One region of the Paenibacillus tianjinensis genome, then DNA from elsewhere that is predicted to be linked to it. Evidence: riboswitches for the same ligand, from Rfam matches in the RefSeq annotation. Region 1 holds a riboswitch; the other holds the start of a gene.
What was found. A riboswitch is a leader RNA that binds a small molecule or an ion and turns the genes downstream of it on or off. The one in region 1 is predicted to bind glycine.
Positions count from the first base shown of each region.

Region 1 (15,184 bases):
GGTCTTCCTGCCGATGGGACTGCTGCGCGGCGGCCTGCAGGCCTTCCTGCTGCCGTTTGCCTTAACGGTAACCTATTCCCTGCTCACTTCCCTGGTAGTCGCGCTCACCGTGGTGCCGCTTCTGAGCTCATGGCTGCTGCGAGGTTCGTCGATGAAGGAGCATGAGCCTGCCAAGTGGTTCAGCCGTTTCCTGGAATGGAACCTTCACCGCAAGTGGATTACGCTGACACTGGGTCTCGTACTGCTGGTCGGTTCGATTGCCGCGTATATTAATATGCCTAAGGGCGCGCTTAATGCTTCGGATGCCAGTATGGTAACCGTTCAGCTCGTCTATCCCAACGATGTTCCGGTAACGGAAGTGCTGGAGAAGGGCAAACAGCTGGAGCAGGAAATGATGGGCCAGCCGCAGGCGGAGACGGTGATCATGCAATCCGGGAACAGCGCGGATTCGGCCAGATGGGGCAGTGTAACCTCGCTGACTCAGGTGGACTATACCGTAATGATGAAGGAGGATGCTGATGCTCAGGCTTTCCTTGACCATATCCGCGGTCTGCAGGACAGCTATGCCGGGGCAACCCTGACGGCGAATGAAGCCAGCATGATGGGCTCTACTTCAACGAGTGAATATGTGGATATCGTCGGCGATGATCTCGCCGTAATTAATAAGGTTGCGAAAGAGGCAGCGTCCAAAATAGAAAGTATAGAAGGCGTGGAGAAGGTCAGCAGTAATATGGAGGATACCAAACCGGTATTTGCCTTCAAGGTTGATCCCGCAGTAGCCAACGCCCAGGAAATCTCCATGCAGCTGAGCGCAATGCTTAACCCGGTTCCGCTGGGTCAGATGGAGCTCGATGGTTCTCCGGCGTCCGTCTTGCTGGAGCCGGTATTGAAACCACAGTCGCAGGAGGATCTCCAAAAGCTCACCATTATGACCGCGGGCGGTCCGAAGCAGCTCTCTGATGTTGCTTCTCTGGAAGTCACAGATCAGCCGGCGATGCTCTATCATAAGGACGGTAAGCCTTATGTGCGCATTACCGCAGAGGTTGATCCGAAGAAAGTGTCGGCAATCGGAGCCGATATCAAAAAACAGACGGACAGCATCACGCTGCCGGAAGGTGTAACCCTGTTTGCCGGAGGTGCTTCTGCCGACCAGGCCGGAGACTTCAGCGATCTTGGAATGACCGCGCTGATCTCCATCGGTTTGGTGTACCTGATCATGGTGCTGACCTTTAAGACACTGCGTGCACCGCTGGCTATTATGTTCTCGCTGCCGCTTGCGGCCATCGGTGCCATCGTAGCGCTGATTATTTCAGGTGTTACTCCGGACTTCACCGCCTTGTTCGGTGCGCTGATGCTCATAGGAATCGTAGTCACGAATGCGGTGGTGCTGATTGACCGGATTAAGCAGAACGAGGAGCATATGACAATCCGCGCAGCCATTCTGGAAGCAACCGGCACACGGATGCGCCCGATTCTGATGACGGCCATTGCCACGATTTGCGCTATGCTGCCGCTTCTGTTCGGACATTCCGAGCAGGGAAGCATCGTCTCGCAGAGTCTGGCGATTGTAGTCATCGGCGGCTTAACCGCAGCAACCTTGCTTACGCTGCTGGTTGTACCGGCTATTTATGAGCTGCTGTATTTCCGCAAATCGGCCAAGGAACGCAAGCGGGCTGTCAAATCCGGAGCTGCCGCTTAGGCAAGGCTTGAAAGGTAACTCTGAATATCGCAGTAATGGTAAATAATAAGAGCAGTGCGGAATCTCCGCACTGCTCTTATTTGTTGTGCTTAATACTTGCTTGGGCCGCTTAGTTTCCTGTACTCTCATAGCGCGAAAGCCCGAAGCGGAAGATGCCATACGCGGCCGCCGCACTTCCCAGCGCCGCGACAGGAGCGAGCATCCACCAGCCGGACCAATCGCTTTTGCCGAAAATATAGGTTGCCGGGTAGAAGCTGATGAAAGCATAAGGGAGTACAGTCGAGACGAACACTCGAATCGCCTGCGGAAACAGCGTGAGCGGATATTTGGCCAGGTCAGCCAGATTATGCACCATCAGCGGAAAAGCATTGCCGGCGTTTTTGATCCAGAAGGCAGCCGAATTGGCAGCCAGATTGATCGATACCCGGATAATCACCGCTGTAAGCAGGAGCAGGAGGGTAATGGTGATTTTGCCCAGAGTCCAGTGGATATGCCCGTGAACCAGCGATTGCCAGATAATCACTCCGCCGATGAGCAGGTTGCCGAGGCCGTTGATTCCGATACCTGTGCAAAAGACCTGCAGTACTACAGGTACCGGCCGCAGCAGATAACGGTCCAGCTCGCCCATATTTACCAGTCTGCCCATCCGCCAGGTGCCTTCAAAAAATAACGAGCCCACGCCCTCAGTCACAAAAATCATCGCATACATAAACGTCACTTCCCAGAATTGCCAGCCGTTGATGTCGGGAATCCGGTCATAGATCACCCAAAGGAAGACAAAACCCAGCACCTGTGTTAGCGCCGCGGAGCACATTAAGATGTAGAAATCCTTATTATATTCGAGAATGGCCTTGAGCTGCTGCACGTACAGCCTTCTGTACAGATAGAACATTCGTGACACCCGCACCGGTCATCACTCCTTTCGACTTAGCCTCCATGAATTGTTACCTGGCGGACCGCCCAGTTCCACATGCCTTTGCCGGCGATCCATAACGCAATTCCCCAGAAGGCTTGCAGCGCGATCAGCTTCAGACTTTCCAGGGTACCGGTCTGCTGCAGAAAAATCATGGTCGGCGTATGAATGATGCTCTGAAACGGCAGATATAACGCCAGCCGCTCCAGCCAGTCCGGAAAAAAGGCCAGCGGCACAAGCGCTCCGGACAACAGGTTAGTGACAGCAATCCGGGTCCAGACGATGCCCATCGAGCCGGTAGACCAGAAGCACAGCAATGCCGCCAGATACACAACGCCGAATTTCACCAGAATCGCCCCAAGCAGGCTTAAGGCAAACAGCACATATACGAGCAGCGAATGCGGAAGCGTGATCCCCGATAGAAAAGAAGCAAACAGAATCAGCAGGATGGCACTCATTCCGCCTTCGAGTAAGCTGGCCCCAAGTGTCTCCGAGAAGCGGGCGGTCTGGAAATCAATCGGCTTCAGCAAATCTACGGCAACACTTCCGTCGAGGATTTTACCGGAGATGGACGTTTCGGAGTACCAGGAGAGCACGGAATTGGCCAAAAAGGTGACTAGCAGATAGGTTTTCATCTGATCCCAGCTATAGCCTCCGACCTCTGCCCGGCCGCTGTAAATCCCATGCCATAAAAAGTAGATCGCCAGCAGATTCACGGCATTCGCCAGGAAGCCGATGACGTAAGAGGTCCGGTAGGCCAGCACATTTTGCAGGGAGCGGTTGGCAATGCTCCTGTATTTCTTTATTTGAATGGCAGACATGACTGTGGCTATACCTCCTTATTGACCGCTTTGATTCAGGACCAGATTTCCGTCATAGACGGCCTTAATCACCTGCTCGATGTTGGCATCCTCCATCCGGAAGTCAATGACCTCCCCATGCCGCATTACCCGGCTGACCACATCGCTGGCGGTATATTCATACCGGTCAAAAGAGACCGAAAACTCCTGTTCACTTTGCAGCTCCAGCTTCATCCCGTCGGTCTGTGCCAGCTGTTCGTAAAGCTCCGGCATCGGGGAGCCCACCTGGAAGAAAATCACCCGGCTTTTGGCAAAACGCGATTTCACCTCACTCAGGCTGCCGTCATAAATGATCGAGCCGTGGTCAATGATAATCAGCCGTTTGCACAGGTCTTCAATGTCGCCTAGATCATGGGTGGTCAGCATCACGGTAGTATGCTGTTCCTGATTGATCTTTTTGATAAATTCGCGGATCTTCTGCTTCACGGAGACATCCAGGCCGATCGTCGGTTCATCCAGATAGACAATGGGCGGGTTATGTAAGAGGGCGGCGGCCAGATCGGCACGCATGCGTTGCCCCAGGGAGAGCTTGCGGGCGGATAAGTGAATGAACTCGCTCATCCCCAGCAGTTCAATAAATTGGTCGAGATTTGTCCGGTACACCGGTTCGGGGATCTGGTAAATATCCTTCAGCAGCGAAAAAGATTCAACAATCGGGATATCCCACCACAGCTGGGTGCGCTGGCCGAAGACGGCGCCGATCTGGGCGGCGTTCTCCATTCTTTTTTTATACGGATTGATACCGTTTACAGAAATACTGCCCGCAGAGGGCATCAGTATGCCGCTCAGCATCTTGATCGTGGTGGACTTGCCGGCACCGTTCGGCCCCACGTAGGCAACAGTCTCCCCGGCTTCAATGCTCAGATCCAGCGGCTGCACCGCGATCTTGGTAATATTCCTCGGCACGAGCAGATGCTTGAGCGCTCCCTTTAGCCCCGGCTCCTTCACCGCCTGCAGAAAGGACTTGGACAGTCCTCTGGCTTCAATAATACTCAAGGGTAATCCTCCTTCATCCTGGATTGTCATCTCTCAAAAGACATGTCCAGTAAATATAGCATTAGGCAAATGTCGAAAACTATCAGATTAAATCGATAACTGAAAAATAATATTGGACCGTAGCGGATGTTGCCAAAAAAAAACGGCTCTCGGGCGGTCCTTAATGCAGACCGGGATAGCCGCTGAGTTAGTTGGATGCTGCAGCAATGAAAGATCTTCCGCTCGAAATAATATATATATTGAAAAAAAGCGGCTATCCGCGAGGCCTGTCAGGACTTCGGGATTAGCCGCTTGTTTATTGTTTATAGCTTATAAATTAGCCGCAGGAACAGTTCAATACCGGCTTCCGCGCAGCCTGGGTCTCATCCAGACGGCTGATCTCAGTGGTGTGCGGAGCGTTGATCACGATCTCCGGTGTCTCCTGGGCTTCCTTGACGATCTGAATCATCGTTTCAATGAAGCCGTCGAGTGTTTCCTTGCTCTCAGTTTCGGTCGGCTCGATCATCATGCACTCTTCGACGGTCAGCGGGAAGTAGACGGTCGGCGGATGGTAGCCGAAGTCGAGCAGCCGTTTGGCTACATCGAGTGTACGCACACCGTATTGCTTGAGGTTCCGGCCGGACATGACGAATTCATGCTTGCAGACCCCAGGGTACGGGATTTCAAAATACGGCGCCAGCCGGTGCATCATATAGTTGGCATTCAGCACAGCGTTCTCGGAAACCTCACGCAGGCCGTCCGGTCCGTAGGTGCGGATATAGGCGTAAGCACGGACGAGAATACCAAAGTTGCCGTAAAAAGCCTTGACCCGGCCAATTGATTCCGGTCCGCCGTAGTTTAAGGAGAAGCTGCTGTCTTCGTTCTGGACTACCGTGGGCTGTGGCAGGAACGGAATCAGCTTCGCCTTCACGCCGACAGGTCCGGCTCCCGGACCGCCGCCGCCGTGCGGGGTGCTCATCGTCTTATGCAGATTCAAATGCACGACGTCGAAGCCCATATCGCCCGGACGGGTAATGCCCATGATCGCATTGGAGTTGGCTCCATCATAGTACAGCAGGCCGCCGGCTTCGTGGACAATCGCTGCGATCTCTACGATCTGCGTCTCGAACAAGCCGAGCGTGCTCGGATTGGTCAGCATTAGCGCAGCAGTATCGCTGCCGACTGTTGCTTTCAAGGCTTCAAGATCAACCATCCCTTTGCTATTTGAAGGAATCGTTACGGTTGTAAGGCCCGCAGCTGCGGCACTGGCCGGGTTGGTGCCATGCGAGGAATCCGGCACGATGACCTTCGTGCGGGTCTCGCCGCGGCTCTCATGGTAGGCGCGGATCATCATCAGGCCGGTCCATTCGCCATGGGCTCCGGCGGCAGGCTGGAGCGAGACGGCATCCATACCGGTAAGTGCGGCCAGATCCTTTTGCAGGGTATACATCAGTTCAAGTGCGCCCTGAATGCTTTTCTCCGGCTGGTAAGGATGAATCTTGGCCAGTCCCGGGAAGCGGGCGACATCTTCATTAATCTTCGGATTATATTTCATCGTACAGGAGCCGAGCGGATAGAAGCCGTTGTCGACGCCGAAGTTGCGGCGGGAAAGGGCAGTATAATGGCGGATAACATCCACTTCGGATACTTCCGGAAGTACAACTGGCTCACTGCGCAGCAATCCGGCCGGAATCAGCGACTCCATTGCTTCATCCTCGGGAACATCGCATACCGGCAGGGAATAGGCTGAGCGGCCGGGACGGCTAAGCTCAAAGATCAGACTTTGTTCCGGTTTCATATACAGCCCTCCAATAGCTTGGCGAATTGGTCGATTTCAGACTTGCTTCGTTTCTCAGTGACGGCAATCAGCATATGTCCGCTAAGCTCCGGATAGTCACGGCCCAGATCATAACCGCCGATAAAACCTGCTTGAATCAGCTTCGAGTTAATCTCGCTGACGCTGCTTCCTTCCGGAAGCTTCAGGACGAATTCATTGAAGAACGGCGCGGTAAACGCAGGGGCTGCACCATTCAATTCTCCTAGCTTGCCTGCGGCATAATGGCTCTTGCGGATATTGAGCCCGCCAACCTCGCGCATGCCTTCTTTGCCCATCACGGACAAGTATACGGAAGCGCATAACGCCAGCAGCGCCTGGTTGGAGCAAATGTTGGAAGTCGCCTTTTCGCGGCGGATATGCTGCTCGCGGGCCTGAAGGGTCAGGACGAAGCCGCGTTTGCCGTTACGGTCTACCGTCTGGCCGACGATCCGGCCGGGCATGCGGCGCATCAGCGGCTCCGCTACGGCGAAGAAGCCGCAGGTTGGACCGCCGAGTGATGCGGGAATACCAAGCGGCTGCGCGTCGCCGACTACAATGTCGGCCCCGAGCTTGCCCGGCGATTCCAGAACGCCCAGCGCCAGCGGGTTGGCGCTAACGACGAACAGACCTTTAACCGCATGGATCAGCGGTTCGATGGCACCGAGGTCCTCAATCGCCCCGAAGAAGTTCGGGGACTGCACCAATACGGCAGCCGTATCAGTGTCGATGGCTTCAGCCAGCTTAGCCTGATCGGTTACGCCGTCTTTATAGTCAATTTCCACGACTTCCAGACCCCAGGCGCCGGCCGAAGTGCGCAGCACTTGGCGTGCCTCCGGGTGAACCGTGCGGGAAACAACCAGTTTCTTGCGTTTCGTAGCACCTGCTGCCAGGACAGCCGCTTCCGAGAAAGCAGTAGCGCCGTCATACATACTGGCATTGGCTACTTTCATGCCTGTTAGCTCACAAATGTAGGATTGAAATTCGAAGATTGCCTGCAGCTCGCCCTGGCTGATCTCCGGCTGATAGGGGGTATAAGCGGTGTAGAATTCGGAACGGGAAATGACATGGTTGATCACAACCGGGATATGGTGGTCATACAGCCCGGCGCCGAGGAAGCTGGCATGGGTATCGAAATTGGCATTTTTGTCGGCCAATTCTTTCATGTGGCGGAGCAGAGCGTATTCATCCAGAGCTTCCGACATCGGCATCGTGCCCTGATAACGGACAGCCTGCGGAATATCGGAGAACAATTCCTCCATGGACTGGATTCCGACCGCTTTCATCATCTCTTGGCGGTCTTGTTCAGTCATGGGCAGATAGCGGTGTTTCATTGCGGCTTCACTCCTTGGCTCTTTTTGTAGAACGGTGCTTTGACAACGGCAGCCTTCAGCTGCTTGCCGCGGATCTCCACGTAAACTTCTGTGCCGATTTCGCTATAAGCTGCATCCAGCAGCGCAAGTCCGAGATTGCGTTTGAGTGTCGGGGACTGGGTTCCGGTCGTTACTTCGCCGATCTTCACGCCATCCGCGTAGACGGGGTAATGGGAGCGGGGGATACCCCGGTCGATCATTTCCAGCCCCACGAGGCGGCGGGGCAGGCCGGCTTCCTTTTGCTTCACCAGCGCTTCCTTGCCGATGAAGCCGGCTTTGTCCAGCTTGACGAAGAACTGCACGCCCGCTTCCAGCGGGGTGATATCCGCCGACAGCTCCTGGCCGTACAGCGGCAGCTTTGCTTCGAAGCGGAGCGTGTCGCGCGCGCCGAGGCCGGCCGGCGTAAGTCCGTGCTTGCTTCCGGTTGCCAGCAGGCCGTTCCATAAGACGGCTGCTGTATCCTGCGGGGCATACAGCTCGAAGCCATCCTCGCCGGTGTAACCGGTACGGGAGACGAGCACCTCTACGCCGCAGACCATGGCGTGCTCGATGAAGTGAAAAGGCTTCAGCTCGGCGACCGGAGCCGAAGTGACTTCACTGAGGATGCTTTCAGCCAGCGGGCCCTGCAGTGCCAGCAGCAGTGTGTCGTCCGAGACATTCTGCAGGCTGACTCCGCTGTATTCAGCAGTGAGATGCTCCTGCAGCCACTGGAAGTCTTTGTCGATGTTGGAGGCATTGACGACGAGCATGTAGCGTTCTTCGCCGAGGCGGTAGACCAGGAGATCGTCTACAACTCCGCCGTTAGGGTAGAGCATCAGGGTATACTGCGCCGCGCCGTCCGTGAGGCGGCTGACATCATTGGTTGTCATTTGCTGCAGAAAGGCTTCCGAGCCGCTGCCGGAGACCATGAATTCCCCCATGTGCGATACATCGAACAATCCGGCCTGCTGGCGGACCGCCTCATGCTCCTTGACAATCCCGGTGAACTGCACCGGCAGCTCCCAGCCGCCAAAATCAATACATCTTGCCTCTGCATAAGCGGAATAAAGGTCGTAAAAAGGCGTTCTTTTCAAAGCATCCATGTGCTCACTCCCTTGGTCTGATTACATACAAGCAAAAGCGGACATTCCGCTCCCGGAAGGTTGCGGTGCAATAAAAAAAAGGACAGAGCGGAGGCCAAATACGCGCTGTGCGCATAAATAGCCTTCCGCTCTGTCCTTTGTACCTGAGAGTTACCCTGCACAGCATCAAAAGCCGGCAGGTTTCCCCGTTGGTGATCAGTACGCTGCGGGTGCAGGGTCTGATGCTCTCCAGAGATGCGTCCGGCAAAGGTCCTTTTGCCTGAGAGATTCACCCGTCCCGGGCTTACTCCTTCGGCGCTGTCTTCGTGAGACAGTCTCTCCCTATGCCATCATTCGCTAACGATATGTTTTCTGCTGTCTCCATTAAACCGGGTATCGAGCTGCGCTGTCAACAAAAAAACGTCAAAAAGATGACAAATTTAAATTTCCTGTCAGTAATATTGACATTGCGGAGGACGATAACTTAGTCTATAACTAAATTTACAACACCAAATTCGGAAATGAGGCGGCTTGAAATGAGTGAAGTGTTAGACAACCTGCGATACAGCGAAGAGCACGAATGGGCGCAGCAGGGTGAAGGACGCATAGTACGGGTCGGGATTACGGATCATGCCCAGCATTTGCTTGGCGATATCGTATTTGTGGAGTTTCCGGAAGTGGGTTCAGCTATTTCTGCCGGCGACAGTGTGGGCAGCATTGAGTCTGTAAAGACGGTTTCCGAATTATATTCACCGGTCTCAGGAAAGGTGACCAAAATCAACGATGCGCTGGAGGCCAGCCCGGAATTGATCAATGACGAGCCATACAGCGGCGGATGGATTTTTGAACTGGAGCTGGACGGCGGGTATGATGAGGCGGTTTCTGGACTGCTGGATGCGGCTGCTTACCGCGAACTGGTCGGGGAATAATAAACGGATTTATAGAATTTATCAGACAAAAACGGCTGCCGCTCCTTTTATCGGAAGGAAGCAGGCACCCGTTATTTTGAGGACGGATTTCACACATGATTAAACACTATGTGCGGGGTCTGTCTTTTTGCATTGCTGTGGGTCGAAATCTTCAGATCTCCGGCTGAAAAATGCTACTGCTCCTGCAGCTGGCGCAGGACAATCAGCTCTACCCGGCGGTTCTTCTGGCGGCCTTCTGCAGTCGAATTATCGTAAGCGGGTCTGGTGTCGGCATATCCTGCATACTGGAATGTAGCAGGACTCAGCCCCTCACTGTCCAGGAAAAAGCGCAGCACCGAAAGGGCGCGGGCACCCGACAGCTCCCAGTTGTCATTGTACCGCGAACCGGCAGATACCGGAGTATTATCCGTATGCCCTTCGATGCTGATGGAAGCCCCGATGCCGCGGAATAATCCGGAGAGCTGGCGCAAGGCCGGAAGCGCAGGCGGCTTCAGCTCAGCTCTGCCGACATCGAACAGAAAGCGGTCGCTCAGCGTAATTGCTATGCCCTGCGGCTTGTCTGCGACAAAGATCTGGCCGTCAAGATTATTGTCTTCGACATATTTAGTAATAACCCCCATCAAGGCAGCAAGCTTAGCTTCCTGCTCGCGGAAAGCCAGCTCCCGCGCCGACGGCTGCACATTCTGGCTCTCCCCGGAGGTGCCGGTGTCAGCATTTGGATTCCCTGATTCCGGGTCCCCGCTCTTTCCGGTGTTTTGGCCGTTTCCGCTGCCGATCTCTTCTTCCTGCCCGTTTGCGGGGCTGCTGCTGTTCTGACTTCCGTTCTCTCCGTCCAGCAGTCCGCTGCCGCCTTCCAGTACTGGGTTCCCGGTCTTAAAGGTCTCGGAGAGCGATCCGGTGACGATTTTATATTTTTCCGTATCCAGGCTGCTCATAGCGTACATGATGACGAAAAAAATAAGCAGCAGCGTAATCAGATCCGCATAGGTAATCATCCAGCGGTCCCTGGGCTCATGTGCGCTTTCCCTGCGGCTGCGCCGGTTTCTCTGCCTCATAGCAGGCCTCTTGAAGGGTTGTCTTTATCTGCTGCTGAATCCGCCACAAAAGAGCTCAGCTTCTTGCGCACGAGCTGAGGATGATCCCCGTTCTGCAGGGCAAGGATGCCGACGAGAAGCATTTCCATGCTGTTCAGCTCCATTTGGCTGCGGGATTTGATTTTGGAGGCGATGGGTAAAAATATTAAATTAGCGCTCGCTACACCATATAAGGTTGCTGTAAATGCGACGGCTATGGATGAACCCAGATTGGACGGGTCGGAAAGATTGCTGAGTACATGAATAAGTCCCATAACTGTGCCGATAATGCCCATCGTCGGAGCGTAACCTCCTGCCGCTTCAAAGATTTTGGCATAGCTTTCATATTTCAGTTCTTTGGCATCCATATCCAGTTCCAGAATCTGGCGGACCTGATCCGGATCTGTCCCGTCGACGATGAGCAGCAGCCCTTCGCGGGTAAAGGGATCGGGATGCTCCTCAGCCTGCTCCTCCAGTGCGAGCACTCCGCCCCGCCGTGTGATGGCAGCCATAGATACTAACTCTTCAGCTTTGACAGAGTTGGTATCCGGCTGTCTGCCAAAAGCGATGCGCAGCGCAGAAGGTATAGAGCGCAGTTTGGAGGCGGGAAAGCTGATGAGAACAGCGGCAAGCGTTCCCCCGAATACAATGACCGCGGCGTTGGGCTGCAGCAGTCCGGGCAGGTTGCCCCCTTCCCAGAAGAAACCGCCGACAAGTGCGGCCAGTCCAGCCAGGAGGCCGATAATTGAGGTGATATCCATAGGATCAGTCTCCTTAGTTTTCAATATAATATGGTTTGCATCAAGGTAGGCAACACTGTATAATAAACGGGAACACGCATTCTTATCTCCCATATTTTTTTGTATCGTATGGGATCAGGACAATCAGACCACAATTAATATATATTACTATATTTTAGACGATAGAGGGGAGACGGGCAAATGAGCGACATTGTCGTCAGTACGAAGACTTTCAAACTGGAGTCCGAGTATACACCCCAGGGCGATCAGCCTCATGCCATAGAGGAATTATTGAACGGCATCCGGCAGGGCAAGAAGCACCAGACGCTGCTGGGAGCAACCGGTACAGGGAAGACCTTTACGATTGCACAACTGATATCCAAGCTAAACCGGCCCACATTGGTTATCGCACACAACAAGACGCTGGCTGCACAGCTGGCAAGCGAGTTCAAGGAGTTTTTTCCGAGCAATTCCGTCGACTACTTCGTCAGTTACTACGATTACTACCAGCCGGAAGCCTACATTCCCTCCTCCGACACCTACATCGAGAAAGATTCCAGCATTAATGAAGAGATAGATAAGCTGCGGCACTCCGCAACCAGCTCCTTGTTTGAACGGCGCGACGTTATTATTGTGGCGAGCGTATCCTGTATTTATGGTCTCGGTTCGCCGCAGGAATATGGAAGTCTCCTGCTTTCTTTGCGTGTAGGCATGGAGAAGCCGCGCAATCAGATTCTTAGCCGGCTTGTGGATATCCAGTATCAGCGCAATGACATCAATTTTGTACGCGGCACGTTCCGTGTGCGCGGAGATGTTATTGAGATTTTTCCGGCATCACAGGGAGAACATGCCATCCGGGTCGAGCTGTTCGGTGATGAGATTGAGCGGATTACCGAGATTGATGTCTTGACCGGAGAGCTTATCGGTGAACGTGATCATATAGCGATATTTCCAGCTTCTCACTTTGTTACCCAAGAGGAGACCATGCGGGTTGCACTGGTCAATATTGAACGCGAGCTGGAGGAACGGCTGGCAGTGCTCCGCGAAGCAGGAAAGCTGCTGGAAGCCCAGCGTCTGGAGCAGCGGACCCGTTATGATATCGAAATGATGAAGGAGGTCGGCTTCTGCTCCGGGATTGAGAATTATTCCGGACCGCTGACCTTCCGGGAACCGGGGGCGACCCCATACACCCTGATGGACTATTTCCCGGACGACATGCTGATTGTTATTGATGAATCCCATGTCACACTGCCGCAGATCCGGGCTATGTACAACGGTGACCGGGCGCGCAAGACTGTCCTGGTGGAGCATGGCTTCCGCCTGCCGTCCGCACTGGACAACCGGCCGCTGCAGTTCGAAGAATTCGAAGACAAAGTGAAGCAGATCGTCTATGTCTCAGCGACCCCGGGCCCTTATGAAATGGAACACTGTGACACGATGGTGCAGCAGATCATCCGGCCTACCGGTCTTTTGGATCCGATTATTGAGGTGCGCCCGACAGAAGGGCAGATCGATGATCTGATCAGCGAGATCCGTGAACGCGTAGAGCGGGACGAACGGGTGCTGGTGACTACACTGACGAAGAAGATGTCCGAGGATTTGACCGATTATTTCAAGGAGATCGGCATCAAGGTCCGCTACATGCACTCCGACATTAAGACTCTGGAACGGATGGCAATTCTCCGGGACCTCCGCCTCGGTACGTTCCACGTCCTGGTGGGTATTAACTTGTTAAGAGAAGGACTGGATTTGCCGGAGGTATCCTTAGTTGCGATTCTCGATGCCGATAAAGAGGGCTTCCTCCGCTCAGAGCGTTCCCTGATCCAGACCATCGGCCGGGCAGCCCGTAACTCGGATGGCCGTGTTATTATGTACGGCGACCGTATCACAGACTCTATGGAGAAGGCGATCAGCGAGACTGAACGCCGCCGGGCGATTCAAATTGCTTACAACGAGAAGCATGGTATCACACCGACAACAATCAATAAGAAGATCCGCGAAATCATCGAAGCGACCAAGGTGGCCGAGTCCAAAGCCGAGTATCTCACCGGCGTGGGCGGTAAGATGAACAAGAAAGACAAGCAAAGCCTGATGCAGCGTCTGGAAGCCGAGATGAAGGACGCCGCCAAGAACCTACAATTCGAACGCGCCGCCGAGCTGCGCGACGCCTTGCTGGAGCTGCGGGCTGAATAAAGCAATACTTCCAAGTACGAACCGGAACGGCGCTTCCCACGCCGTTCTTTTTAGATAAAGTGTCTACGCCTCCCGAAGGGACAGGCAGTTGTCAGTTAGCGCCTCCCGAAGGGACAGCCGCAGTTAAGCAGTTAGCGCATCCCGAAGGGACAGCTGCTGTTAAGCAGTTAGCGCATCCCGAAGGGACAGCCGCAGTTAAGCAGTTAGCGTATCCCGAAGGGACAGCCGCAGTTGTCAGTTAGCGCATCCCGAAGGGACAGCCGCCGGAGCGTCTGCATTCCAGCGGTCCCGAAGGGATAAGCGCTCCTAGCACCAACGTAACTAAGTCCATCCACCCCTCTCCTTCGTCAACCCTTGCGGGTGTCCAGAGGGCGCAGCCCTTGGGGCCCTCCCTTGGAAGGGAGGGTTTGGGAGGGATCGAAAATTTTTCATAAAAATTTCTTTAAGTATTTCAATTAGGAGGTTTTACCGTTGGCGAACGAAAACATAGTAATCAAAGGCGCGAGGGCGCACAATCTCAAGAACATTGACGTAACGATTCCGCGGGACCGCTTCGTTGTGCTGACGGGACTTAGCGGCTCCGGCAAATCATCGCTTGCGTTCGATACGATCTATGCCGAGGGACAGCGGCGTTATGTGGAGTCCCTCTCGGCTTATGCCCGCCAGTTCCTGGGTCAGATGGAGAAGCCCGATGTTGATTCCATCGATGGCTTGTCCCCGGCCATTTCGATTGACCAGAAGACTACGAGCCGTAACCCGCGCTCGACGGTAGGGACGGTAACGGAGATTTACGATTATCTGCGCCTGCTGTTTGCCCGGATCGGACATCCGCATTGCCCGGATCACGGCATTGAAATTACATCGCAGACCGTGGAGCAGATGGTCGACCGGATTATGCAGTATCCCGAGAAGACGCGGCTGCAGATTCTGGCACCGGTCATTTCCGGACGCAAAGGCGAGCATAAAGGCCTGTTCAGCGACATCTCGAAGCAGGGCTTCGTTCGTGTGCGTGTCGATGGAGAGCTGCGTGAAGTTACGGAAGAGATTGAGCTCGAGAAAAATAAGAAGCATACCATAGAAGTTGTAGTAGACCGTATCGTCATTAAGGACGATGTACAGACCCGCTTGACCGACTCCCTCGAAACCGCACTCAAGCTGTCCGGCGGTCAAATTCTGGTGGATATTATCGGCCAGGAGGAGCTGCTGTTCAGTTCGAATTTTGCCTGCCCGGTGTGCGGCTTCAGTATTGAGGAGCTGGCCCCGCGGATGTTCTCCTTCAACAGTCCTTTCGGGGCCTGCCCGGAATGTGATGGTCTGGGGATGAATATGGTTGTCGATCCGGACCTGCTGATTCCTGACCCGGAGAAATCGATCGAAGAAGGTGCTTTTCTGGCCTGGACCGGCAGCACCTCTAATTATTATCCGCAGTTTCTCAAGTCGGTCTGCGAGCATTTTAAGATTCCGCAGAATGTTCCGGTAAGCACGCTGACACCTGAACAGATGAATAAGCTGCTGCACGGAACGGGCAGCGAGAAGATCCGCTTCCGGTATGAGA
Region 1 covers NZ_CP070969.1:5,715,047-5,730,230, reverse strand. Annotated here, with positions in the region: gene JRJ22_RS26680 (efflux RND transporter permease subunit) at 1-1,699, shown strand, start outside; gene JRJ22_RS26675 (ABC transporter permease) at 1,809-2,606, opposite strand; gene JRJ22_RS26670 (ABC transporter permease) at 2,627-3,433, opposite strand; gene JRJ22_RS26665 (ABC transporter ATP-binding protein) at 3,452-4,468, opposite strand; gene gcvPB (aminomethyl-transferring glycine dehydrogenase subunit GcvPB) at 4,785-6,245, opposite strand; gene gcvPA (aminomethyl-transferring glycine dehydrogenase subunit GcvPA) at 6,242-7,594, opposite strand; gene gcvT (glycine cleavage system aminomethyltransferase GcvT) at 7,591-8,715, opposite strand; gene JRJ22_RS26645 (hypothetical protein) at 8,823-8,978, shown strand; glycine riboswitch at 8,953-9,048, opposite strand; gene gcvH (glycine cleavage system protein GcvH) at 9,231-9,623, shown strand; gene JRJ22_RS26635 (OmpA/MotB family protein) at 9,797-10,678, opposite strand; gene JRJ22_RS26630 (flagellar motor protein) at 10,675-11,457, opposite strand; gene uvrB (excinuclease ABC subunit UvrB) at 11,638-13,629, shown strand; gene uvrA (excinuclease ABC subunit UvrA) at 14,101-15,184, shown strand, end outside.

Region 2 (15,184 bases), 450 kb from region 1:
GCAGCGCCTGATCCAGAGCGGAACGAAGCAGCTGTCCTCTTGCACTTACCGCTTCCAGCATGCCCGGCTGTTCCAGCGCTTCCAGCGTAGCTATTCCGGCTGCGCAAGCGATGGGATTGCCGTTCTGCGTGGAGAGATGCTCAATGTGGGAGCCTGCAAGCGCAAAGGCTTGCTGTATCGCTTCACTGAACAGGGTGGCCCCCAGCGGTAAATAGCCGCTGTTAATCCCCTTGGAGAGACAGAGAATATCAGGGGTAACCCCGCTGTGCTCGAAGGCAAACATTTTGCCCGTACGCCCCATCCCCGTAGCCACTTCATCAAAGGCAAGCAGCACATCGTGCTCCAGGCACAGTTCCTTGAGCCTATACAGATAAGCCTCAGGAATAGGAATAATCCCCCCTGAGCCGATGATCGGCTCCAGCATGAATCCGGCCATCACATGCCCCTCCCGGGCAAATAATGCTTCCAGCTGACCGAGTTGTCTGCTCAGACAATCCCCGGCGATGGTGCCCGGTGTACAATGCCTGCACACAGGCACCGGATGGAACAGGAAGCCGGGTACCTTCGGACCATAGCTCTCAGAAATCTCCTGATCGATCCCGCTGGCGCTCATGGAGCCGTAATAACTGCCGTGGTACGATTTGTCCAGAACGGTGATGACGTTCTTATGCGGCTGATGCCGCAGCTGGTGGTATTTGCGCATTAGTTTGATCGCCAGCTCCACGGATTCCGAACCGGTGCATGTGAAGGCAACCTTAGTCAGATTATCCGGTGTTAGCTGCAGCAGCTTCTCGGCAAACTGCAGGGTAACCGGATTGCTGTAATCCACGGGATTCACATAGGGCAGCGCATCCAATTGCTCTATGATCGCTTGGCGTATTCCGGGATGACGGTAACCCAGGGATACATTCCACAGTCCGCTGATCCCGTCGATATACATTTTACCGTTCGTATCCTGCACGTAGATGCCTTCCCCTGCTGCAAGTGAAGTAACCTCGTCTCCGAGCCGGACATCCTTAAGCGGATGCACCATCGGGTATTGCCGGGTTGTCGTTAACATAGGGGTACCCCCTCCTTTCATACAGCCCTCGCTGCTTGCATCAGACAGCCTTCCTTAGCGAACAAGCCAAGCGCTTGTGTAACCAGGCGGGCTGCAAACTCACCATCCAACTGATAGCGTGCCATCAGTTCCTGCTCCAGCTCTGTTCTCTCCGCACCGCTCATCAATCCTTCCAGCATCAGCGCCATCGGCTCGTTCAGCTTCATCAGCTTCTGGCTGCCCGCATGGAACAGCATCGGCTGATCTCCAATGAAGAAGAGGAATACCGTCTCAAGCACCGCTGTGCTCACAGGCCTATGCGGCTCCGGCTGTTTCCAGAGATGTGTACATGCCGGAAGAGAGACGCGAAGCTCGTGGACTTCGATGTTCTGAAGTGAACGGGCATACTTACTAAGGCCCTTAAATACCTGCACCATCTGCATATAGCGGTGGAGCAGCTTGTGCTTCTTGCGCAGCTCACAGTACTGCTGACGGTTTAAATATTCGGGCAGGAAGCTGCACTTGGAGCAGGAATCCTTAATCTCACAGGTCCGGCAGCCCCTGAGCAGCTGCTCCTCCTCTGAAACCACAGACACCTGGGTTAACAGCTGATCCAGTGAATCTCCCACCCGGCCGATGACGGCGCAGCCCCGGCAGGGGGATATCCGGTCATCGCCGTCAATAAAGATCCGGGGCAGCTGTCTGGCTGTGCACGAATGTACCCCCGACCAGCGGCAGCTCTCCATAAGATCCGCCTGTATTTCATAGGCGTACCGGAACATGCCGGACTTGCTGAACAGCTCTACGTCTTCAAGAAACCGGTCCATGTCTTCCGCACTTTCCAGATTTAACAACTGAAAGCGGGGTTCTCTGCCTGATGGCGCAACGTTCATTTCCTGAGCCCGGGAATATTGCAGCTGCCGGATCTCCAGCGGTTCCATATGAAGAAAGTCGTTTAATTGCAGCTCATATTCACATTCGCCCAGCCGGTTAATCTGGTGTGCATTGGATAAGTAGTAGGAGTTCTGCTCGGACTGGCGCTCCCATTCCAGATAAGCTTCGTTCTCCCGCTTCCATACCCCCTCCGGTCCGGCGTATATCGTATTCGTAGAAGAAGGAACTCTGACCGGGTTATACTCGAAGAGAATGGCGCTGTTGATTGCCGAATACTCTGCCAGCCCCTGCACCGTTGCCTGATTCCATTCTCCTTCGGGATAACCGATATGCTTAACTCCGCTGCCCAGCACCTGATGCGGATATTGTCCGGTCATGTATGCCATGAACCCGTTAATCAGCGCCTGCTCCTCTTCTTGCCGAAGATTCCGCTGCAGGAATGCTGCTATGGACTCCGGCACAGGAACCTTATGCTCATCCGGTGCCAGCCCTGCGGTATCAAGCTGCACATCACCGGCCTGCAGAAGGCCTTCATTCACCCAATGGGTCAACAGAGCTGCTGTATTCTCAGCTTCGTCTTCCAGAAGATCCGTCGTTTCATCTATGAGCACTGCAGCCAGCTTAACCCCGGCAGATGTTCTCTTCAGAATCTCTGTTAATTGAAAGGCTTCATTATACTGAAGTTTATTCATTGTTAGCGGAATTCTAATAATGATCTGTATAATGCCCGCTTGCAGCAACCGGGTATATTCACTCTGCTCCAGGAGCCATTCCAACGGTATCTCGGCGCTGTACCCTGCTGTCAGCTGCCTGGACGCTTCTAGTGCCTCGCAGATTGCTGCTCTGCCCCTCTTCCCGGCCAAGTAATGAAATCCTTCAAGGGACAGCTGCCTTTCCGGTCCTAGCTGCTGAAGCGCAAGATTCAGATCTTCGCTGAAACGTTCCTTGGAATGGGTGCGGATGTTATGCCCATACCCGTTTCTATCCGCGCATTTAATAGAAGAAATCACCGGCCAGCGCTGCTTCAAAGCCTCTTCCCATATCCCGTTCAGCCGGTCCAGTCGGGTATCAGCGCTGCCCTCGCCATCCAGCTGAGATACTGCCTTTCCGGCTGCGCCGCTCCAGTCAGTGAACCGGCTTGCCGGAATGAAGCCCTCTACCGCCTCTTCCCAGCCGTCGTCTGCTTTGGCCAGGTGGAGCAGTGTCTGCTCCGGCTCCCAGAGAATCAGTCCGTCGGCAGCGGTGCCGGCAGGAAGCCGGATGCCGTTCATGCCAAGACCATCGCCGAACCATACGATCCGGATACCTTCGTCCATTCCCTTTACTGCTTCCGTCAGGCTGCGGCACAGCCGATAGTTCGCTGCAGTCACGTACAGAGCAATTCTCTCATTACCCATAGCTGCCAGCTCTTCCGCTGCTTCATACAAGGTGGACAAGTTGTTCTGCATATATTGGGTTGCTGTGATGCCATTCTGTTTCAAGTATGTTCTTGCATACCGGCAATCCAGATTGTCACCTGCTATAAACAAGCGGGCTGTATGCTGCTGAAAGTAAGCGATTGTCATCCCGCGTCCGAACGGTCTACCGTACATGTCCTCAGGCCCCTTCTCCGTTTAGGCTTCCTATGAATTCATCTATCAACTAGTATTTATCAGTTCGTGTTGTTCTTGATGTATTCATCATAATCTATTTTTTCCAATTCTACACCGAAAACCCATATACGCTTTCCCACAAATCCATTGCGCTTTTTGCACCGCAACCGGGCCGCCATCTCTGCCGCATAACACGCAAACCTTGCCGCGCATCCGGCATTATACCCCGAAGCCCGCGCTTTGCGGCCTGCACCTGGGCGTACCACAAAAAGACACCCGCCAACAGGTTGGCGAGTGTCCTTTATATCTACTATCTATTCGATATTCGTCGCTATACTGCTTTCCTTCACCCTTTTGCTTGGTCTTGGATACAAGATATATAAGAGAACAAACCATAGCGGAGTAAACAATAACGCCGGACGTGTTTCTTCGGCAATCAGCATAATAAGGAGAATCGCAGCAAACAAAGCCAGAACCACATAATTTATTGCCGGCGTTAGAGGCGCTTTGAATTTGGATGCAGCCTGCAATTCCGGCCGGGTCTTCTTATATTTGATATGGCACACAAGCACGACGCCCCAAACCCATATAAAACAAATGGCACTGATCGTGGTCACAATTCCAAAAGCCTGCTCCGGGATAAGTTTGCTCAATAGAGCGCCTGCCGAAATAACAAGCGTTGAAATGAACAGCGAGTTTCCAGGTACGTGATTCTTATTCAATTTGGAAAAATGAGCGGATGCTTGCCGGTTCTTGCCTAAATTATAGAGAATCCGGCTTGTTGAGAACATCCCGCTGTTGCAAGCGGAAGCAGCTGAGGTTAATACGACGAAATTAATGACACCGGCGGCGATTGGAATCCCTACTAAGCTAAAGGTTTTCACAAAAGGGCTTTCCGACGCATTGAGCTCCGTCCACGGGTTGATACATAGCAGAACAAAAAGCGCGCCCACATAGAAAAATAGAATCCGCAGAGGAATTTTGTTGATAGCCGACGGTATGTTTTTCTCGGGATTGGAGGTTTCCGCCGCCGATACGCCCACCAGCTCTACACCGACATAAGCGAAGACTACCATTTGGAAGGAAAATAAGAACCCTTTAACACCGTTCGGGAATACGCCCCCGTGTTCCCAGAGATTTCGTACCGTTACTGAGCCTGCATCCGTCTTAAATCCCATTACCAGTAAAATAACCCCAATGCCAATTAAGGCGAGGATCGTGATGACTTTGATTAGAGCAAACCAAAACTCGAGTTCGCCGAAGTTTTTGACGGTCAATAAGTTAAGCCCTAATAAAATGATCAGGCAGACGATAGCAGGTACCCACTGCGGGATATCAAACCAATACTGGACATATACGCCAACCGCGATGACATCCGCCATAGCCGTCATAATCCAACAGAACCAATAAGTCCATCCGGTGATGAATGCGGCCCGGGGTCCGAGATAATCTCCGGCAATATCCGTGAACGACTGATAACCCGCTTTGGACAACAGGAGCTCACCCAGTGCTCTCATCACAAAAAACACCGCAATCCCTACGATTAAATACGTAATCATAATTGACGGACCTGCCTGCTGAATCGCCTTGCCCGAGCCTAAGAATAATCCCGTACCAATTGTGCCGCCGATTGCAATCAGCTGAACATGCCGATTGGCCAGCTCTCTCTTTAATTCTGTTTGTGCCATACCCAGTTCCCCCTTAATGAATACAATGCAATGATGCAAATAAAAAAAAAAGAGATTGGATGTCATCCAATCTCCCGGTTCATAAGAATATGAAATAATACCTGCCACGCTGACAGCTGTCAGCATAACAAATACATATTCCTTACTCTTCTGTCCTTTTGCCTGAGATTGTGAACCCTTCGGCGCCGCGGTTACCCGCAGTCTCTCCAGAAGCTGCTCCTGCTATAGTGTGATCCATAGCAATCATAGCTTGCGAATTATGAAGTTAAGTGTAATGCCTTCCTGATATTCTAACATATTACTTGCGATGTGAGTATGGCGGCAGTGATAAAAGTCTCCTTAAGGTTGGTGGCAAATAGATCCAGTAAGACCAGGCAAATAATCAATTGCTCCGGATACCGCGCTGCCATACTCCACGAATCGATAACGTGTCCGAGATATTTGCTGTCGGGTCCCCGTCAACCAAGACCAAATCCGCACGCGCCCCCTCTACGATATATCCGCGATCAGTCAGGCTGAAACGGCGGGCTATTTTCGAGGTGGCTGACTGAAGGGCTTCTACGGGTGTGAATCCCGCTTCTACTAATAGCTGCATCTCGTGGTGCACACTGGCTCCATGGGCAAGTCCGCCCAGCGATGGAACCGGAACGGATACATCCGTGCCCACCAGGATATCTACGCCTGCGCGATGAAGGTCCATTACATTCCGGTAGTTATCTTCCATGCTGCCCTGAGGGTAAGTATTAAAGCTGGCATTCAGCGTATCGATCCATTCCGGACTGAGCTTGGAGCTCACACGCGGATCCCCCGCCAATTCCGATGCAGAGTTACCGATAATCGAGGAATTCAAGACAAGGCATGGTGTAACGAAAGCGCCGGCCTCTGCAATCATTCTCACCAGATCCGGAGTAGTTTCCGGCCGGTCAATGAATAAGTGGGCAAGTCCATCAACCCCGACTTCTATGGCTTGCCGGGCAGATTCGGCAGTCAATACATGGGCAATCGCAATCTTGTGATGCCGGTGCGCTTCCTCTACAGCGGCTCTCAGAATATCCTGACTTAGGACAGGCAGTCCAGAAGCCGCTAATACTGTCCCTTCTTCAATCATAATCTTGATATAGTCGGCTCCTTCTCTTACTTGTTCGTTTACGAATGCCAGTGCTTCTTCCCGGTTGGTTACCGTGGGTGCCTCTCCATGATCATGAGCATGCGCATGGGCGGCCAGCATGGCGCTACGGTCTTCCTCGCTCATCTTCTCCAGTTCCTTCAGTACAAAATCCGGGATTTCGCCATCCCCCGGCATGAGTTCATCGGGATGCCCGCCTGGAGGTGTGACCGCCATTCCGGCAGACCGTACATCGGCAATATCCTCGATCCCTTTCAATTGTGCTTCGCGGCCGCTTTGGGTGAACCCGCCCATCATTTCCAGTTCAGTTGTCACTCCGAATTTGAGTGCATCCCGCAGGCCCTCTACGGAGGTGTGAACGTGAGCATCCATCAGACCGGGCAGTAAAGTCCCTCCTTCTGCGTCGATAATATCCGCATGCTCCGGTATTTCTCCGCCTACCGATAGAATTTGTTCGCCTTCAATCAGAACCGAAGTGGGTCTGATCACTTTCTCTCCGTCAAATACACGCACATTGGTGATTGCGGTAATCATTGTTTTAGCCTCCTAGAATCAAATGTAATTTATGATTGGAATATAACAATTTGAATTCTAACTGTCAATATAAAGATTAATTGTATTCTAACAGTTTGCCTTTGACATTTTAGCTTCCGAAAATTAAGATGATCTTATCATTAGGTTTTAACCTATCCCAAAGGAGTCAGGCACAGGATGACGAAACAAGCTTTGCACACCCCTTATTCCGATACCATCCGGGACATCGGGATGAAGATCAGAGGCATGGCCAATGCCAGATTATCGGAGCTGGGACTTAACACTCAACAAGGGCAGATGATGGGCTACATTTTTGAAAATCAGGACAAAGGCGTGATCCAAAAGGATCTGGCTGATCACTTTAACCGTACAGGGGCTAGTATTACCAGTATGCTGCAAGGTTTAGAGAAAAAGGGGTACATTAAACGGGAGATTCCCAAAGAGAACGAGCGGCAAAAAAGAATATACCTGTTGCAAAAAGGGGCCGATCTCGTCGAAGAATTCGACGAAATATTCATGGAAGTAGAGAACAGCATCACCCGGGGCCTTACTGAGGAAGAAAGCGAGACCTTCATGAAGTTATTAATCAAAGTGAAGACGACCATGTAGCCTGTAAAGCAGGGAATTTCATTGGTACTAATGATAAGCTCCAAGGCTGCTTTCTTCTGTAACTTTTGGTAAGAGAAAGCAGCCGCCCGGTGTCTCTACGCAGAACTATTCAATTTTGTACGTTATTTTGTAACTGCCCTGGGTATGCTTACCATTAATTTTAAACCTGTACTTTCCGTCCTTGTTTACTTCAATCTTCTCATTTCCTGACTCGTTAGTACTTATGCTCTGGACCAGCTGATTATCGGGATCGTAAAAATTTATTGTCAGTTCCCCTTTTTTAACCTCGGACTGATAGTCAACAGCAAGCGTATCGCCCTTCTTCAGGCTAATCTTCTTCTCATCCGTACCAGTAAACAGCTTATAGGAAGCAGCAATCTTATTTTTAGTGCTGGAGCTCGAACCCACAAACATCAACCTCTTATCGCAAGCAGCCAGCATCGTTACAATCACAAGGACTAAAATCCCCGAAAACACCCATTTCCTCTTCATCTCTTTTGACACCCCTTAAGAATGGATTAACTTTCCGCAGTGAGGACATTGTATCGGTTTATTCCTCGGTTCCGTTTCCGAGAGAGAGTGATGCTGCCGGCGGGCGAACAAATAGATTAGAAGTCCGATAAAATTCGGAATATAAATGACGGCTAACATCCACAGCCAGGCATTCATATTTCTCTTTGAAGCGTCTTTGTAGATGAACACAGCAATTAGCGCATTTAAAGCAATAAAAAGCACCACCAATCCCACTATCACAAAGACCCATACAGAATCGTCCTCGAATGCATCATCCATATAAGGAGCCATTGCGAAGGAAAGAGCACCAAATCCCAATACTACAATTGCCGTAAACGCCCAGAAAATAAACTTTTCAAGTCTCATTCGGTTATTCATAGTTCTCCTTTCTGAAATTGAGATTTCCGCTTATTCTAGTGCGCTGAAGGCTCCAAAGTGCTTCCAAGGAAATTGTAAAGCAATATCGCTACTGCAATGGCCTGAAACAGGAAAAACACCATTAATATTACAACTTTCAAGAACAAGAGCAGCGGACCGGCTAATAAAAAAACCGCAAATATCAGAACTATAATCAAATTCATTGCAACTGCGCCGATCAGAACGCCGATATGATGGCCTTCTCTAATTTTCCTAAGTGTATGGGGGACTAAATAAGGTGGAGCTGCTATTGGAGTGCTGAAATATTCCTGTAATTGCTTCTCTTTTTCCGTTGGTTCATACATTATCCCAGTTCCTCCATTGTTGCCTTAAGTAATTTTTTTCCTTGGTTTAATCTAGACTTTACGGTTCCCAGTGGAATACCAAGGATCTCTCCAATGCTCTCATAGCTGAATTCTTCATAGTAATACAGAATCAACGGGGCCAGATAACGTTTAGGCAGATTGCGCAGACATTGTTCCAAGTACAGATCCTGCTCTTTTCTCAGTAGATATTCCTCCGTTAAAGGTGCGGAATCACTAATTTCCGTGAATCTGCTATGTTCAGAGCTCCGAGCAAACGTCAGACGTTCGCGCAGCCTTTTCAATTTCCGGTATCGATCCCTATGCAAATTGATGGTCACCTGAAACAGCCAAGCTTTAAAAGGCCGCTCCGGATCATACATTTCCAGCTTACGGAATATACGCACCCATACCTCCTGGAATAAGTCTTCTGCCTCTTGCCTATCCAAGGAAAGATGACAGCAAAACCGATATAAATCATCTTTATATCTGTTTATCAAAAGTTCAAAATCTTCTTGCTTCCCGGATTTATAACCTTCTATAAGCTGTCTGTCGCTAATCATTCTTCCCTCCCCGCCTGCCCTTTCATCTTACATTACGAAAGATAAAGGAATATTGTTCGAAATTTCACAAACAGAATTAGTTATTTAATACTAGTAATGGTAGTCATTGAAATAGTTCCGGTGTTGACTTAACGCATTGTTCATCATAAATATTTCGGTTATTTCATAACAAAAGAGATACCTTTTGGGCATCTCCTCATGTATTGATAACTTTTATGGAAGCTGTCCATTCATACTTCCCCTCAATTCGGGGTCGTAACTATTTTCTTCTTACGGTATAAGCTCCATTTCTTCAGATAATAGGCTGCAATGACGAACACGGCCATGATGCCGGTATACGTCAAAATGACGTTGACGAAGTTCACGTTTCCTCCCTTTTCCCCCCGGTTGAATCCAGAATGACCTTCACCGCCGGAAGGCCTTCCTTCTCTCAGTCCGCCCCGCTCTCCGCCTCCGAAAGCCTCCTTACCCCCCAAGCCTGTTTGCTGTGTGCTCGCGCCGAAAGCCGAAACCGAGCTTTTTAGATGAGAGACGTAGGATGTCTGATTGATTTGGTTTAAACCAAATAGCAGGATGATCACCGTCAAGCCTTGAGCAACATACCGCATCCAGGCCCGGCCCTTCTTAATGCTGGTTATTTTCTTACACATGTTCACGACCCACTGCCAATGCAGCCCGACATGAATCCCGATCAATGCCAGCACCAGGAAAGATACCGAGATATGGGTCATTTTAAACCAATTCTCATTACCTACATTTATATTTGGAAAGACCACATGAGAAATTAGGATCCCGCTGACAATAATGAACGTCATAGAAACCAGCAGCAGGAAATTCAGCGCATAACTGCCGCGTACCCTCCAGGATAAACTGCGGTTAAACATTTTTAGAGTGACCCGCTTCACCCAACCCCAATTCAGAAGAATATGAGTGATGTACGCACCGGCAAAAAAGAGGCCTGCTATTTCATGAAACGCTAACCCGCCTAGCACGTTTTTGTTGAAAAACAAGACAAACAATACGCTCATGATAATATCAAGCGCAAATTTGACATAGTTGATTTTTTTCATCTTCATTTCAACTCCCCATATCTGCTTTTTACTCAGTATGAGGCCCGAACCTTTAGTGAAGCTTAAAAATTGTGAGCTTCGAGTTTCCACAAAATCCAGCCTACTAATTTTCTATAACAATTTCTCCTTCACCACTTGGCTCTTCAAACCCGTTAAGAAAGGTTGTTAACAACTCCTCTGTAATCGTAAAGGCAGCATTTGCATCAAAACGCTGGCTGCGAATCTTAAGGCGCTTCCGCAATTCATCAGGATGCACCTTCAAATATATGAGTTTCCATTCCCCACCCGCATTTTCAATAATCTGCTTATATTCATTTCTTTCCGATCTGCTCCAGAAACTTGAGTCAACCACAACGTGCTTTTTATCTAGAATGAACTGCACGATCTTATTATGTAATCTTTGGTGTGCTTCATTTAAATAATCCCTATACTTTTCAACGGGATAATCTATTCCATACCGTCCGTTGGCTGACCATACCTCCTCATCAATCGAAAGACGCTTATAGCCATACTCCTCCAATTTTTGTGAAAAGGTCGTTTTCCCGGAACCCGCTATTCCGCACATTAATATAACTACAGCTTTTTCAGGATCCCGTTCTGAATCCATTAAAAGCTCGATACCGAATTTTTCTAACATCATGTACCCCTCCTAATCTCCACTTGAAACTGTGACATCATATAGCGTGTACCCATCAAATATACCATCTCTTCAAATGGGTTCAACTTTCTGCCAGCAATAAAAAAGAGCCGCCCAAACGTTCTGGGCAACTCTTTGTCTGTAATTATTGTTCAAGCTCCGTATAAATTTGAAAGGTCACGCCGAATTTATCCGTTACATCACCAAATCCAGGGCTAAAGGGTTCTTCTCTAAACGGCATATTGACTTGCCCTTCCTGCCGCAAAGCCTCATAAATCCGTTTGGATTGTTCTACTTCGTTCGTGGTAATGCAAATGGTCACCCGTTTCCCGCTTTCAATAGTCGAACCGCCTGGGGTATCCGATAACATCAGCTCTGTCACACCGACCTTTAACTTAGCATGCGCCACAAGACTGCTCAGATCGTCAGTGAACGTAGTAGGCATGTCCGGCATTTCACCGTAAGTCATTATGGAGAGGACTTCTGCATCTATGGCTTGTTCATAAAACTGAATGGCTTCCTTTACCCGTCCCTCCAAAGTGATATAAGGGGTAAGTTTTAACGTCATAAAATTGTTCCTCCTCGAGTTTGGATTCGATTGATGATTCATAAGTATAGACGATCCGGCACCCGATAAATCATCGGTATACCCGAAATTTCCCTTCTTGGAGCGATGTCATATCCAATCTTCCACCAATGTTGTATACTAAGTTTTTTGCTCCCGCTGAAGAGACTAATATGGGGAATGGAAAGTTGAAAGTACCTCATAATGGGTATTCTGACTAAGGGGTAATACTTTAAGCAGGGAATTTTGTTAACCATCAAGGGAGGAAGTAGCAGCATGGCTGATTTAAACAAACAAAGAGTTGTTGAAAGTGTTCCGCAACGGGGGTTTTTTGGACATCCTAAAGGGTTATTTACTCTGTTCTTCACAGAGTTTTGGGAGCGGTTTTCCTATTATGGAATGAGAGCTATCCTTGTTTATTATATGTATTATGAGCTGAGCCAAGGCGGACTCGGCATGGAGGAGAGCACAGCGCTCGCCATTATGTCTATTTATGGTTCACTGGTCTATATGTCCGGGATTATTGGCGGCTGGTTGGCGGACCGGATATTCGGTGCATCAAGGGCTGTATTCTACGGCGGTATATTAATCATGCTCGGGCATATCACCTTAGCCATCCCGGGGAGTATTTCCTTATTTTTTGTTTCCATGGTTCTGATCGTGCTGGGTACGGGCCTGCTGAAGCCTAATGTATCCAGTATTGTAGGTGAGCTTTACAGCGAACAAGATGGGCGCCGGGATGCAGGCTTCAGTATATACTACATGGGTATCAACCTGGGGGCATTTATCGCTCCGCTAATTGTAGGATACGTCGGAGATTATAATTTCCACCTGGGCTTCGGCATTGCAGCCGTCGGTATGTTGCTGGGCTTAATCATCTTCATCTTTACCAAGAAAAGAAACCTCGGCCTAGCAGGCACTTTAGTCGCAAGTCCCTTATCACAAGCAGAACGAAAAAAAGTATTCCTTATCTTCGGTATCAGTGCAGTACTTCTCGCTGTTATTGTTGCTGTTACGATCCCATTAGGTCTGTTAACGTTTAAATCCTTTATAACGGTTGTAGGTATTCTGGGAATTCTGATTCCCACCCTGTATTTCATTGTCATGTTCCGTAGTCCGCTCACAACAAGCGTCGAACGCTCAAGACTCGTTGCTTATATTCCGCTGTTTATTGCAGCGATTATGTTCTGGGCGATTCAGGAACAAGGGTCAACCATCCTTGCCAGTTATGCAGATAAACGTACACAGCTCGATTTTGCCGGTATGCATATTCGTCCAGCCTGGTTCCAGTCTTTAAATCCTTTGTTTGTTATCACGCTGGCCCCCCTCTTCGCCTGGTTGTGGGTGAAGCTCGGGAAACGGCAGCCTTCGATTCCGAAGAAATTCGCCTTGGGTCTATTATTTGCCGGATTATCCTTCCTTGTGATCCTGTTGCCGGCTTACTTTGGCGGTGAGGATTCCCTGGTTAATCCGTTATGGCTTGTTCTTAGCTATTTCATCGTTGTGCTGGGGGAATTATGCTTGTCTCCTGTAGGACTGTCGGCTACCACCAAACTGGCACCCTCCGCCTTCTCCGCCCAGACCATGAGCTTATGGTTCTTATCCAATGCGGCTGCCCAGGCAATTAATGCGCAGATTGTTAAATTTTATTCGGCTGACACTGAGATGGTATACTTTGGTGTCATTGGAGGCGCAGCCATCCTCCTGAGTATCCTGCTCTACTTGTCCTCCAAGAAAATTCAGGGGTATATGAAAGGGATTCAGTAAAAGATACTCCCTTTGATAATTAATCCATATTCACACAATCAAGCAGCCGCACGGATCATCCTCCGTGCGGCTGCTATTTGTTTTATTGAAATGTGCCGCAAGCTACGTTACTTCGCGTAGTCCATAATCCGGGTAATGATAACCGCCGCCTCTGCCCGGGTGGCTGTCTGATTAGGCCGGAAGGTCCCGTCCTGGAATCCGCCAATAATTCCTGCTTCCACGGCAGCCCCGATATTCCCTCGCTGGTTCTTAATATCAGCGTTATCCTGGAAGGCAAGTGCCGATTCATTAGGCTGGAGGCCCAGCGCTCTAGCCGCCATAGCGGCGATTTCAAATCGGGTAATATTCCCCTCCGGCAGGAAGTGTTGGCCGTACTCATTGGGCTGAATGATCCCATTTGCGACGGCAGCCTCAATAGCTCCGTTCGACCACCGCTTGGCTGGCACATCAGAGAAGGATGTTTTCCCCTTCACTGCCGCAAGCCCTTTTGCCTGCACCAGCATCTTCACAAATTGTTCTCTCGTTATGGCCGCATTCGGCTTTACAGAATAATCACTGTAGCCGCCCAGAATCGACTGATCATACAGCCGCTCCATGGCAGCCTGCGCCCAATGTCCCTCCATATCATAGCCATGCGGCGGGTTCAGTCCCGGTATGCGGACAGGGACAAGCCGCTTGTTCGTTGAACCGTCGCCAAGCACTCCCCGTTTATCGTTATATCCCCATGCCCAAACGGTTCCGTCTTTTTTCAGAACGTAAGAGTTCATCAATCCGCCGGCAATATCAACGGCATCTTTGATGACTGTCACACGGTGAAACGTATGGTAGTCCTCAGAGTTATCGGCATACCCCAACCCCAGCTCACCCTGCCGGTTCGTACCGGAGGTCCAAACCGTACCATCCTTTTTCAGCAGCAGTGTGTGGTAATATCCGGAGCTGAGCTTTACTATATCAGCGGTCTTTTTCAGGACTGGCTGGCTTTCCCCCCACATCCAGAGCGTGCCGTCCTGCTTAAGGGCGTATCTCGGATTTCCGCCGCCCCATATTTTCACTACTTTCGTGAATTCCGGGATAGGGTCCACCGTAGCAAAACGGATTCCGAGAATTTCGAATATGGGGCTTATCACATACTTCATCTGGTGCGGTCCGGTGAATACCTTTCCACTGCCCTTACCTTGGTAGTACCAGACCGTTCCGTCATCCTTCAGCATTAACATCTTGTAGCCACCGGCAATGCTCGTCACATGATTGATGCCTGGAATCTGGATCGGATATTCCAGAGGCTTGGTGGATTCCATAATCGAGTTGGATACGAAGACTTCATCTCCCCAAATCCAGACCGTTCCATCCTCCTTCAAAGCATACGAGGTGTTATCGAAGGCGAGGATATCTTTAACATGCTCGATCTGAGCTTTGACAGGAGCCGTATAAAAGTTTGCGTAGCCGTTAATGTCATTACCGAGCTGCCCGAAATCATTCATACCCCAGGCCCACACATTGCCGTCCGAATCAAGCGCTAGACGATGCCGTGTTCCCGCCGCGACCTTTACGATATTGGAAGGTAAACCGGATACCTGCTCCGCGCCTTTCGTATTCCCCCATTCCCAGACCGAGCCGTCATTCTTCAATGCCAGGTGGTTAAAACCGAAAGCGCTGATTGATATCACCTTAGGATATCTAGTGGCCGATGGAGCAGGGCTTATACTGGCTGAGCCGGCAGGCTTCGCAGCGGCTTGACCTGCCGGCTTGGAATCGGTTTGATTGGTCTTTGACGCTACTCCGGAGCCGGGCAGCGGCTTAGGGTCGACCAGGCCGGTATATGTCTGCTCCTTCGAAGGAATATCATTTCCATCGGGCGTCAGAACGTG
Region 2 covers NZ_CP070969.1:6,168,823-6,184,006, forward strand. Annotated here, with positions in the region: gene mpaD (daptide-type RiPP biosynthesis aminotransferase) at 1-1,060, opposite strand, end outside; gene JRJ22_RS28550 (hypothetical protein) at 1,078-3,525, opposite strand; gene JRJ22_RS28555 (amino acid permease) at 3,840-5,213, opposite strand; glycine riboswitch at 5,354-5,433, opposite strand; gene JRJ22_RS28560 (amidohydrolase family protein) at 5,596-6,873, opposite strand; gene JRJ22_RS28565 (MarR family winged helix-turn-helix transcriptional regulator) at 7,051-7,482, shown strand; gene JRJ22_RS28570 (hypothetical protein) at 7,588-7,974, opposite strand; gene JRJ22_RS28575 (PLDc N-terminal domain-containing protein) at 7,990-8,361, opposite strand; gene JRJ22_RS28580 (hypothetical protein) at 8,409-8,717, opposite strand; gene JRJ22_RS28585 (RNA polymerase sigma factor) at 8,717-9,277, opposite strand; gene JRJ22_RS28590 (DUF4405 domain-containing protein) at 9,520-10,353, opposite strand; gene JRJ22_RS28595 (P-loop nucleotide/nucleoside kinase family protein) at 10,451-10,984, opposite strand; gene JRJ22_RS28600 (VOC family protein) at 11,130-11,552, opposite strand; gene JRJ22_RS28605 (peptide MFS transporter) at 11,826-13,316, shown strand; gene JRJ22_RS28610 (S-layer homology domain-containing protein) at 13,424-15,184, opposite strand, start outside.
Region 2: linked by a shared signal. The riboswitch ahead of JRJ22_RS28555 (amino acid permease) and the one ahead of gcvT (glycine cleavage system aminomethyltransferase GcvT) in region 1 are both predicted to bind glycine.